4 regions of the Enterobacter oligotrophicus genome follow, and region 1 is predicted to be linked to each of the others. Evidence: predicted binding sites of a transcription regulator. Region 1 holds the regulator's gene; each other region holds the start of a gene.

The links. Region 1 encodes PhoB, which activates phosphate uptake and scavenging genes when phosphate is short. Its sites were predicted from a motif close to CTGTCATAAAACTGNCNNAT; they were not measured.
Region 2: pstS (phosphate ABC transporter substrate-binding protein PstS) is a predicted target of PhoB. The motif match lies at 1,106-1,125, and genes of this name have one in related genera.
Region 3: glpT (glycerol-3-phosphate transporter) is a predicted target of PhoB. The motif match lies at 1,236-1,255, and genes of this name have one in related genera.
Region 4: pitA (inorganic phosphate transporter PitA) is a predicted target of PhoB. The motif match lies at 1,574-1,593, and genes of this name have one in related genera.

Annotation. Positions count from the first base shown of each region.
Region 1 covers NZ_AP019007.1:3,529,409-3,532,594, reverse strand. Annotated here, with positions in the region: gene phoR (phosphate regulon sensor histidine kinase PhoR) at 28-1,323, opposite strand; gene phoB (phosphate response regulator transcription factor PhoB) at 1,345-2,034, opposite strand; gene sbcD (exonuclease subunit SbcD) at 2,217-3,186, shown strand, end outside.
Region 2 covers NZ_AP019007.1:2,462,407-2,465,592, forward strand. Annotated here, with positions in the region: gene pstS (phosphate ABC transporter substrate-binding protein PstS) at 1-1,018, opposite strand, end outside; gene glmS (glutamine--fructose-6-phosphate transaminase (isomerizing)) at 1,339-3,168, opposite strand.
Region 3 covers NZ_AP019007.1:980,326-983,511, reverse strand. Annotated here, with positions in the region: gene glpA (anaerobic glycerol-3-phosphate dehydrogenase subunit A) at 1-1,112, opposite strand, end outside; gene glpT (glycerol-3-phosphate transporter) at 1,367-2,719, shown strand; gene glpQ (glycerophosphodiester phosphodiesterase) at 2,731-3,186, shown strand, end outside.
Region 4 covers NZ_AP019007.1:2,175,631-2,178,816, forward strand. Annotated here, with positions in the region: gene EoCCA6_RS10530 (TerC/Alx family metal homeostasis membrane protein) at 1-188, opposite strand, end outside; gene EoCCA6_RS10535 (BaiN/RdsA family NAD(P)/FAD-dependent oxidoreductase) at 297-1,496, opposite strand; gene pitA (inorganic phosphate transporter PitA) at 1,726-3,186, shown strand, end outside.

The DNA.
Region 1 (3,186 bases):
TGGAAAGGAAGGGTGACATACCTGCTTTCAGGCGATCTTTTTGGCAATTAATCGTTCCGGAATAACGAAACTGAAACGCGTTCCTTTGCCCGGCGTGCTCTGGATATCCAGACGGCTCTCGTGGTGATTAACCGCATGTTTCACAATCGCCAGACCCAGACCGCTTCCCCCGGTCTGCCGCGAGCGCGCCTTGTCTACACGGTAAAAACGCTCGGTCAGGCGTGGAATGTGCTCCGGTGCAATACCCGGACCGTTATCCTCAACGCTAAACTCCGCACCTGCTGGCACATGGTGCCAGCGCACCATAATGCGCGTCCCCGCTGGCGTATGATTCACCGCATTGTAAACCAGGTTGGAAATGGCACTACGTAACTCGTCTTCACTGCCGAGCACTTTCAGCGTGTTATCAACGTCGAAAATAAGTTCATGCTTTTTATGGCTTAACGTCTGCGCTTCACGTTCAACCACCCGTAACATCATCGGCACGTCGATGGTGTCATTCAGCGCCAGCGTAGGGGCCGCTTCTATTTTTGACAGCGTGAGAAGTTGTTTCACCAGCCCTTCCATCCGGTACGTTTGCTCGCGCATGGTGTGCAGCGCTTTCTCGCGCGGAGCGCCTTCCAGCGTTTGCTCCTGCATCATCTCCAGGTAACCCTGGAGCACCGTCAGCGGCGTGCGTAGCTCGTGGCTGACGTTGGCGAAGAAGTTGCGGCGCGCCCCTTCCAGCTGGTGCATCTGGGTCACATCGCGCGCAACCATCAGCCACTGCTGATCGCTGTACGGCATCACGCGGATCTCAAGATGCCGACCGTTATTGAGCTTCAGATTGTGCGGACGGGTAAAATCACGCTTTTTCAGATACAGCGTGAACTCCGGGTAACGCAGAAGGTTAAGGATGTTCTGGCCGTTATCGTCCGGCCAGCGCAAGCCCAGCAGCTGCTGCGCCAGACCATTACACCAGAAGATCGTCCCCTCTTCGGTGGTCAGAATAACGGCATCCGGCAGCGATTCCGCGCCACTGCGAAAACGCTTAATCAAACTTCCCAGCTCGCGGCGACGCTTTTTGTTGCGCATCTGCATCTGGTGAAGGCCGTAAAGCAGCGGCTCCCAGCTTCCGCTTCCTGGCGGTGGCGTCATACTTCTGTCCACCCACAGCCACCAGGAGAGGCGCAGTAAGTTCCAGAAATGCCAGATCAGTAATCCGGTCACTGCCGCCAGCAGGAACCACGGTAAATGTCCAAAAAAGGCCCCCAGAATGAAGGCCGGAATACAACATAAGATCAGTTCAAAGACGAGCCTTTTCCATGACAGACGTTCCAGCACGCGTCACACTCCTGTCATTGTTCAGAAACGGGTCGAAAAACGATAACCCGTGCCGCGGACCGTCTGTACCATGCGATCGTGGCCGCTCAGTTCAAGCGCTTTACGCAGGCGGCGGATATGTACGTCAACTGTCCGGTCTTCGACATACACGTTAGTTCCCCAGACGTTATTCAGCAACTGCTCGCGGCTGTAGACGCGTTCCGGGTGAGTCATAAAGAAGTGCAGGAGTTTGAATTCGGTTGGCCCCATGTCGAGAGGGTTTTCACCGGTCATCACGCGGTGTGAGGTGGGGTCAAGGCTCAGGCCCTGCATCTCAATCACCTCCTCCACCGCCATTGGCGAAATGCGGCGCATCACCGCTTTGATACGGGCAACCAGCTCCTTCGGAGAGAATGGCTTGGTGATGTAATCGTCCGCGCCGGTTTCAAGACCGCGCACGCGATCCTCTTCTTCACCGCGCGCCGTCAGCATCACAACCGGAATGTCGCGGGTCATCGCTTCACGTTTAATGTGTTTGATGAACTGCAGGCCAGAGCCACCAGGCAACATCCAGTCAAGCAGAATCAAATCGGGCCAGGGTTCATTCAGCTGGTTCACCGCGCTGTCATAATCTTCCGCTTCAACCGGCTGGAAGCCATTTTGTTCGAGCACGAAGCACACCATTTCGCGAATTGGAGCTTCATCTTCTACGACCAGAATACGTCTCGCCATACTTTGCCCTGTCTTATTTAAGTTACAAGTTTGTAATGCGGCGTCATTATGCGTCAGATTTATGACAGATTTATGAAAAACATTACCACCATCAATGGCAAACTGTTGTTTTATTACAGCGGTTATTTTCCCTTCCCTGACAGTTTATAATCGCCCTCATCTTTTTTCGCCACGGATCTGTTATGCGCATACTTCACACCTCGGACTGGCATCTGGGTCAAAATTTTTACAGCAAAAGCCGTGCTGCCGAACACGAAGCATTCCTGAACTGGTTGCTGGACACGGCCCGGTCGCATGAGGTGGATGCGATCATTGTGGCGGGTGATATCTTTGACACCGGATCGCCGCCGAGCTATGCGCGAGAGCTCTACAACCGTTTCGTGGTGAACCTGCAGCAGACTGGCTGTCATCTGGTGATTGTCGCCGGAAACCACGACTCGGTGGCAACGCTAAATGAATCCCGCGATATCCTGGCGTTCCTTAACACCACGGTGGTCGCCAGCGCCGGGCATGCGCCGCAAATCCTGAAAAAACGCGACGGCACGCCGGGTGCGGTACTGTGCCCGATACCGTTTTTACGCCCGCGCGATATTGTACAAAGCCAGGCCGGACTGTCTGGCAGTGAAAAACAGCAGCATCTATTACAGGCCATTACCGACTATTATCACCAGCAGCATACCGATGCCTGTGCCCTGCGCGGCGATCGGGCGATTCCGGTGATTGCCACCGGGCATCTCACGACTGTTGGAGCCAGTAAAAGTGACGCGGTACGTGACATTTATATTGGCACGCTGGATGCTTTCCCGGCACAGAACTTCCCGCCAGCCGACTATATCGCCCTCGGACACATTCACCGGGCACAAATCATCGGCGGCTGCGAGCACATTCGCTACTGTGGCTCGCCCATTTCGCTCAGTTTTGATGAGACCGGCAAAGCCAAATGCGTTCACCTGGTGAGTTTTACTGACGGTAAACTCAGCGCAGTTGAAACGCTGGAGGTGCCTGTCACCCAGCCGCTGGCGGTGCTGAAAGGCGATCTCGCCGCCATCACCGCCCAGCTTGAGCAGTGGCGCGGCGCGGAGCTTAACCCGCCCGTCTGGCTGGATATCGAAATCACCACCGACGACTACCTGCACGATATGCAGCGTAAAA
Region 2 (3,186 bases), 1.1 Mb from region 1:
TGTCTTTCACATTGGTTTTCCATGCAGCACGAATCTGCTCAACCACGCTGTCTGGCAGGCTGGCGTAATCCAGGTCATTAGCCTGTTTGCCACCATTTTTGTATGCCCAGTCGAAGAACTTCAGCACTTCAGCACCCTGCTCAGGTTTCTTCTGATCTTTGTGAACCAGAATGAAGGTGGTAGAGGTGATTGGCCAGGCGTCGTCGCCTTTCTGGTTAGTCAGATCCTGAGCGAAGGATTTGCTCCAGTCAGCGCCTTTCGCGGCGTTAGCAAAGTTCTCTTCGGTCGGGCTAACCGGTTTGCCGTCAGCAGAAACCAGCTTCGTGTAAGCCAGGTTGTTCTGTTTGGCGTAAGCGTATTCTACGTAACCGATAGAGCCTGGCAGACGCTGTACAAACGCGGCGATACCGTCATTCCCTTTACCGCCCAGACCGGTTGGCCAGTTAACGGTAGAGCCAGAGCCGACTTTAGATTTCCACTCTTCGTTCACTTTCGCCAGGTAGCTGGTGAAGACGAAGGAGGTGCCAGAACCGTCAGCGCGACGAACCACAGCGATGTTCTGAGAAGGCAGCTTCAGGCCTGGGTTGAGTTTCGCGATCGCTTCGTCATCCCATTTTTTGATTTTACCCAGGTAGATATCACCCAGGGTTTTGCCGTCCAGCACCAGCTCACCCGATTTCACGCCAGGCAGGTTGATCGCCAGAACGACACCACCGATAACGGTCGGGAACTGGAACAGGCCTTCCTGAGCCAGTTTGTCATCAGACAGAGGTGCATCTGATGCGCCGAAATCAACGGTGTTAGCGGTAATTTGTTTTACGCCACCGGAGGAGCCGATACCCTGATAGTTAACCTTGTTACCGGTTTCTTTCTGGTAGGTATCTGCCCATTTGGCATACACCGGCGCAGGGAAGGTTGCACCAGCGCCAGTCAGGCTTGCTGCTGCGAATACAGAGAAAGCGCTCAGAGATAAGGTCGCGGCGACAACAGTTGCGACAGTGGTACGCATAACTTTCATAATGTCTCCTGCAAGGATTTCGTAAATCGTTGTTTAGTGGCTACGATGAGCAAAATAGGACAAACAGGTGACAGATAAATGTACGAATTATGACAGTTTTATGACAATGAAAGTTTCACTTAAAAATCAGCAAAACTATTCTTAATTATCATTATGTTAGCCGCAAACATGACAGTACGTTTTCAGTAATATTTTCTTTATGTGACACTGAAAAAAGTAGCTGAAGATGACAGATTGTCATAAATAAAAACGAGAAAGAATTGATTAAAAACAAACCAGGCAAGGTAAAAAGCTCCACCAGAAGGTGGAGCCTGGAGAGATTATTCGACGGTTACGGATTTCGCCAGGTTACGCGGCTGGTCAACGTCGGTGCCTTTGATCAGCGCAACGTGGTAAGCCAGTAACTGCAGCGGAACGGTGTAGAAGATAGGTGCAATCATCTCTTCCACATGCGGCATCTCAATGATGTGCATGTTATCGCTGCTGGCGAAACCGGCATCTTTATCCGCAAAGACGTACAGTACACCGCCGCGGGCGCGCACTTCTTCGATGTTGGATTTCAGTTTTTCCAGCAGTTCGTTGTTTGGTGCCACAACGATAACCGGCATATCCGCATCAATCAGCGCCAGCGGGCCGTGTTTCAGCTCGCCTGCCGCGTAGGCTTCCGCGTGGATGTAGGAGATCTCTTTCAGCTTCAGCGCGCCTTCCAGCGCAATCGGATACTGATCGCCACGGCCCAGGAACAGCGCGTGATGTTTGTCAGAGAAATCTTCTGCCAGCGCTTCAATGCGTTTGTCCTGAGACAGCATCTGCTCAATGCGGCTCGGCAGCGCCTGCAGACCATGAACGATGTCGTGCTCAACGGAAGCATCTTCGCCTTTCAGGCGCGCCAGTTTCGCCACCAGCATCAGCAGAACGGTCAGCTGCGTGGTGAACGCTTTGGTCGATGCTACGCCGATTTCAGTGCCCGCTTTGGTCATCAGCGCCAGATCGGACTCGCGTACCAGCGAGGAGCCCGGCACGTTACAAATCGCCAGCGAACCCAGGTAGCCCAACTCTTTAGAGAGACGCAGTGCCGCCAGGGTATCCGCCGTTTCGCCTGACTGAGAAAGGGTAATCATCAGGCTGTTACGACGCACCGCGGATTTGCGGTAGCGGAATTCAGAGGCGATTTCGACATCACACGGCACACCTGCCAGGGATTCAAACCAGTAGCGAGACACCATACCGGAGTTGTAAGAGGTGCCACAGGCCACGATCTGAATGTGCTCAACCTTGCCCAGCAGTTCGTTCGCGTTTGCGCCCAGTTCGCTCAAATCAACTTCACCGTGGCTGATACGCCCGGTCAGGGTGTTTTTGATGGCATTCGGCTGCTCGTAAATCTCTTTCTGCATGTAGTGACGGTAAGCGCCTTTGTCGCCTGCGTCGTACTGCAGGTTAGATTCGATCTCCTGGCGCTTCACCTGCTCGCCTTTGGTGTTGAACACCGTCACGCTGCGACGCGTCACTTCCGCAATATCGCCCTCTTCCAGGAAGATAAAGCGACGAGTAACCGGCAGCAGCGCCAGCTGGTCAGAGGCGATAAAGTTTTCCCCCATGCCCAGGCCGATAACCATCGGGCTACCGGAACGCGCGGCCAGCAGCGTGGACGGGTCGCGGGAATCCATGATCACCGTACCGTAGGCACCGCGCAGCTGAGGAATAGCACGCAGCACCGCGTCACGCAGCGTGCCGCCCTGCTCCAGCTCCCGGTGCACCAGGTGAGCAATCACTTCGGTGTCGGTTTCAGAGACGAAGGTATAGCCTTGCGCTTTCAGCTCTTCGCGCAGTGGTTCGTGGTTTTCGATAATGCCGTTATGCACCACCACAATGTGTTCAGACACATGCGGGTGCGCATTGCCTTCAGACGGTTCGCCGTGGGTCGCCCAGCGGGTATGCGCAATACCAGTGCCACCATGCAGCGGATGTTCTTCCGCGGCCTGAGCCAGCATTTGCACTTTACCGAGACGGCGCAGACGGGTCATATGACCTTCTGCATCCACGACAGCCAGACCGGCAGAGTCGTAACCACGGTATTCCAGACGACGTAAGCCTTCGAGAAGGATTTCAGCAATATCACGCTGCGCAACTGCGCCAACAATTCCACACATAGTTAGATTTCCTGATTA
Region 3 (3,186 bases), 1.9 Mb from region 1:
CGGCAGACGGCATCGGTTGCCCACTGCGCCATCAGGCGATAGGTCATCAGCTTGCCGCCGGTGATGGTAATAAAACCGTCCATGCCGTCGCGTTCTGCGTGGTCGAGTAGCACGATGCCACGGCTGACGTTACGACCACTCGGATCGTTATCGCTGGCCACCAGCGGACGCACGCCAGCATAGGCGCGCAGAATACGGGTCTGCGCCATTACCGGTGCCAGTTTTTCCCCTTCGCGCAGCAGAATATCCACCTCAGCAGCAGTTACCCTATTGTCGTCAATCTCGCTGTAGTCGACGTGGGTTGAAGTGGTGCCGATGAGTGAAATGGTATCCCCCGGCACCAGAATGTCGGCGTCCGAGGGTTTGCGGCAGCGGTTGATCACGTGGTTATTGATGCGGTGATCGAGGATCAGCAGCGAGCCTTTCGCCGGGAACATGCGGATGGATAAGTCAGCGTACTCAGCGATACGCTGCCCCCAGATGCCTGCTGCGTTAATGACGACGGCGGCAAACAGGTCGTGAGCTTCGTTATATTGTGTGTCAAAAACCCGCACGCCGCGGACGCGATGGCCTTCACGGATAAGCCCGGTCACTGCATGTCCGGTGAGGATGCGCGCGCCATGCTCGCGGGCGTCCAGCATATTGGCAGCGGTCAGACGGAAGGGATCGACGGTGCCATCAGGGACCCTGACGGCACCCGTGAGTGCCGGGTTCACGGAAGGCTCAATACGGCGCGCCTGCGCGGGATCAATGGCCTCGGCCGGTATGCCTGCTGCTGCGCAGGCTGAAATAAACGTGTGCTGAAACGCGAGGTCATCTTCGGGAAGCGTAATGAACAGGCCGTCGGTTGGCTCAATACAGTGGCGGGCGATGCGCTTAAGGAACTGGTTTTCAGCAATACATTCGCGGGCGGATTCGCCGTCAGTCACCGCATACCGCGCGCCGCTGTGCAGCAGGCCGTGATTTCGCCCGGTCGCACCCGTTGCAATATCATGACGCTCCAGAAGCGTGACGCGTAAACCCCGTAGGGCGCAGTCACGCGCGATCCCGGCTCCGGTTGCGCCACCGCCAATGATAATCACATCGCTGTAACGAGGATCGTGAATTGTCATTGTCTTCCCTCTATGTTCGTTTTTTATCATTTAGCCACACTGAAATTGTGGTTTGTTTGATTTCGAACATAAACGAGCGTTATTCGAAAGTGAAATGTGATTCCATGCGCCTTTTTGCGCACACTGTCATATTTCTGTAACAATCTGTGCGTTGATTCACAGTAACAATCACCGTGATTTTTTAACATCGCCGCCTCTCTGGAGTGTGGGGCAGTAAAACCCCAAAAATTCAATACCTGGCCACGGAGGCTGTCATGCTCAGTATCTTTAAACCTGCGCCGCATCGGGCGCGTCTGCCTGAGGCAGAAATTGATCCGCTATACCGTCGTCTGCGTTGGCAAATCTTCCTGGGGATCTTCTTCGGGTACGCGGCTTACTATCTGGTACGTAAAAACTTCGCTCTCGCTATGCCATATCTGGTGGAGCAGGGCTTTTCGCGTGGCGATCTGGGATTCGCGCTGTCGGGGATCTCTATCGCCTACGGTTTTTCGAAGTTCATTATGGGCTCGGTGTCGGACCGCTCGAATCCGCGCGTTTTCCTGCCTGCCGGTCTGATCCTCGCGGCCGCGGTGATGCTGTTTATGGGCTTTGTGCCGTGGGCAACCTCCAGCATTGCGATTATGTTCGTGCTGCTGTTCCTCTGCGGCTGGTTCCAGGGGATGGGATGGCCGCCGTGTGGACGCACCATGGTGCACTGGTGGTCGCAGAAAGAGCGTGGCGGCATTGTGTCCGTCTGGAACTGCGCGCATAACGTTGGCGGGGGGATTCCGCCACTGCTGTTCCTGCTGGGGATGGCCTGGTTCAACGACTGGCACGCGGCGCTCTACATGCCAGCCTTTGGCGCGATTCTGGTGGCTATTTTTGCTTTTGCCCTGATGCGTGACACGCCGCAGTCCTGCGGTCTGCCGCCGATTGAAGAGTACAAAAACGACTATCCGGATGATTACAGCGAGCAGCATGAAGAAGAACTGACGGCAAAGCAGATCTTCATGAAGTACGTGCTGCCAAACAAACTGCTGTGGTACATCGCGGTGGCGAACGTGTTCGTTTACCTGCTGCGCTACGGCATTCTTGACTGGTCACCAACCTACCTGAAAGAGGTGAAGCATTTCGCACTGGATAAATCGTCCTGGGCCTACTTCCTTTACGAATATGCGGGAATTCCGGGCACGCTGATCTGCGGCTGGATGTCGGATAAAGTATTTAAAGGCAACCGCGGTGCAACGGGTGTCTTCTTTATGACGCTGGTGACCATTGCTACCGTTGTTTACTGGCTTAACCCGCCGGGCAACCCAGGCGTGGATATGGCGTGTATGATCGTCATCGGCTTCCTGATCTATGGCCCGGTCATGCTGATTGGTCTGCACGCGCTGGAACTGGCACCGAAAAAAGCGGCAGGCACGGCGGCAGGCTTTACCGGTCTGTTCGGCTACCTGGGCGGCTCTGTCGCGGCGAGCGCGATTGTGGGCTATACCGTTGACTTCTTTGGCTGGGACGGCGGCTTTATGGTGATGATTGGCGGTAGCGTGCTGGCGGTACTGCTGCTGATTGTCGTGATGATCGGTGAGAAACGTCACCATGCCGAAGTGCAGGCACGTCGTCAATAAGGAGCATTGCGATGAAACTGACTCACATAGCAACGGGTCTGCTGCTGGCGGGCCTGATGACAGGCTCCGCGCTGGCGGCGGATAAAATCGTCATCGCCCATCGCGGCGCGAGCGGCTATCTGCCGGAGCACACGCTTCCGGCGAAAGCGATGGCCTATGCGCAGGGCGCGGATTATCTTGAGCAGGATTTAGTCATGACGAAGGATGACCAGCTGGTCGTCCTGCATGACCACTATCTTGACCGCGTGACGGATGTCGCAGAGCGTTTCCCGGATCGCGCCCGTAAGGATGGCCGCTACTATGCCATCGACTTCACGCTGGCGGAAATTCGCTCGCTGAAGTTTACCGAAGGTTTTGAGATTGAGAACGGCAAGAAGGTGCAGGTCTATCCGGGACGTTTCCCGATGGGCAAGTCTGACTTCCGCATTCACACTTTCGAAGAGGAGATTGAGTTTGTTCAGGGGCTG
Region 4 (3,186 bases), 1.4 Mb from region 1:
TGAACGTACAGGAACCCGGCGAAGGCCATCGCCATCATGACCCAAAAAATGGACCACATCGCGGCGCTTTTCAGCGAGATCGGTTTATCGTGGCGGTGCATAAAGAGGTCGATAAACATCGCCCCAACGGCCATCACAACAAAGACAACAACGGTTTCCGTGGGGAAACCGAGATGAGCAGCAGACATACACAACCCTTTTCTGGAGGCAAAACACAAAAACCATGCAGACTGGCCTGAGCCAGTAAATAAAAAGAGTGGGCCTTGTTAGGGGCACAGCACTCTAAAAAGTCAATATTAACCGTTCTTTTCGGCAAGCGCCTGCGCACACGCCCAGGCACTCGCCCATGCCCACTGGAAGTTATACCCACCCAGCCAGCCGGTAACATCCATCACTTCGCCGATAAAATAGAGCCCCGGCACGTTACGCGCTTCCATGGTGCGTGATGAAAGCTCATGAGTATCCACACCGCCGAGCGTAACTTCCGCCGTCCGGTAGCCTTCTGTCCCGTTTGGCTGGACGCGCCAGTTCGTCAGCGTCTCGACCAGCGTTTCCTGTTCGCGGCTGTTCAACTGCTTAAGCGCGACGTCCGGGATCTGCCCTAACACCTGCAGGCACTCCACCAGACGTTTCGGTAGCTGCATCGCCAGAGTGTTCTTCAGGCTCTGATTCGGGTGCGCGGTGCGTTGCTCATTGAGGAATGCGCCGAGATCGCAGTCCGGCACCAGATTCACCGTCACAAACTCGCCCGGCTGCCAGTAGCTGGAAATTTGCAGCACCGCCGGGCCGGAGAGCCCGCGATGGGTGAACAGCAGATTTTCGCGGAACACCGTACCGTCTTCGGCGGTAATGACTGATGGAACAGAAACGCCAGAAAGCGTCTGTAATTGTTCCAGCAGAGGTTTATGCAGCGTGAACGGCACCAGCCCTGCGCGCGTCGGCAGCACCTTCAGGCCGAACTGCTCAGCAATCTTATAGCCGAACGGGGAAGCGCCCAGCCCTGGCATCGACAGGCCGCCGCTGGCGATCACCAGGTTTCCGGCGCTGACGCTTTCACCGTTGAGCTGCAGCGTGTAGCCCTGTTCGTCGCGCGCCACGTCCAGCACTTCCGTGCGCAGGCGCATCACCACGCCGCCCTTCTCGCACTCAGCCACCAGCATATCGACAATCTGCTGCGCGGAGTCGTCGCAGAACAGCTGTCCCAGCGTCTTTTCATGCCACGCGATGCCGTGCTTGCCCACCAGCTCAATAAAATCCCACTGGGTATAGCGTGCCAGCGCCGATTTGCAAAAATGACGATTTTGGCTCAAATAGGCCGCAGGTTCGACATAGAGATTAGTGAAGTTACAGCGCCCGCCACCGGACATCAGGATCTTGCGGCCAGGCTTTTTACCGTTATCCAGCAGCAGCACACGGCGACCCGCTTGTCCGGCCATTGCCGCACAAAACATACCCGCCGCACCGGCACCAATTACCACGGCATCAAACCTTTCCACGTCAAAATCCTCTTCGTTAACTGCCGCGGATTGTAAAGTTTCCTCTGTGGTCACACCAGCGCAAATAACCCAGATATCAGTCATATATCTGAAATATAAAATATATTTCTTTACCTGCGCTAAACAAAGCCGAAGGAATATCAAAAAAAAGCTATATTTCACTTTGCCCGTTGCGCATTTGTCCTGGATAATGCGCCGCGTTCATGTCCTCAAAATGGCGTAACGTCCTATGCTACATTTGTTTGCTGGCCTGGATTTACATACCGGGCTTTTATTATTGCTTGCTCTGGTTTTTGTACTGTTTTACGAAGCAATCAACGGCTTCCACGACACTGCAAACGCAGTAGCAACGGTTATCTACACGCGCGCAATGCGGTCGCAGCTTGCGGTTGTTATGGCGGCGGTATTTAACTTTTTTGGTGTCCTCCTGGGCGGACTGAGCGTTGCGTATGCCATCGTGCATATGCTGCCAACGGATCTGCTGCTTAACGTTAGTTCTGGCCATGGCCTTGCTATGGTGTTCTCAATGCTGCTTGCTGCAATTATCTGGAACCTCGGAACCTGGTATTTCGGCCTGCCTGCATCCAGTTCTCACACCCTCATCGGCGCGATTATCGGTATCGGGTTAACCAATGCCCTGATGACCGGGACCTCCGTCGTTGATGCGCTGAACATCCCGAAAGTGCTGGGGATTTTCGGCTCACTGATCATCTCTCCTATCGTCGGTCTGGTGGTTGCAGGTGGATTAATTTTCATTCTGCGTCGCTACTGGAGCAACACGAAAAAACGTGCGCGTATCCACCTGACGCCAGCAGAGCGTGAAAAGAAAGACGGCAAGAAAAAGCCGCCATTCTGGACACGTATCGCGCTGATCATTTCCGCTATCGGCGTGGCTTTCTCTCACGGTGCAAACGATGGTCAGAAAGGCATTGGTCTGGTGATGCTGGTTCTGATTGGCGTGGCTCCGGCAGGTTTCGTGGTTAACATGAACGCCTCCGGTTACGAAATCACCCGTACCCGTGACGCCATTAACAACGTTGAAGTTTACTTCCAGCAACACCCTGAGTTGTTGAAGAAAGCGACCGGCGTTGACCAGCTGATTCCGTCTCCGGAAGCGGGTGCAACTACCGCACCAGGTGAGTTCCACTGCCATCCGGCAAACGCGATTAACGCGCTGGAACGTGCCAAAGGTATGCTGGGCGATATCGAAAGCTACGACAAACTGGCGGTTGAACAACGTGGTCAGCTGCGTCGTATTATGCTCTGCATCTCTGATATTACCGATAAAGTCGCGAAGCTGCCGGAAGTGAATGCTGACGACCAGCGTCTACTGAAGAAACTGAAAAGCGATATGCTCAATACCATTGAGTACGCGCCAATCTGGATCATCATGGCAGTCGCGCTGGCGCTCGGTATCGGTACGATGATTGGCTGGCGTCGTGTGGCGACCACCATCGGCGAGAAGATTGGTAAGAAAGGCATGACCTATGCGCAGGGTATGTCCGCGCAGATGACGGCGGCCGTTTCTATCGGTCTGGCGAGCTACACCGGTATGCCAGTATCAACTACCCACGTACTTTCCTCGTCCGTGGCAGGGACTATGATTGTTGACGGTGGCGGTCTGCAACGCAAAACCGTCACCAACATTCTGATGGCCTGGGTGTTCACCCTCCCGGCGTCTATCCTGCTG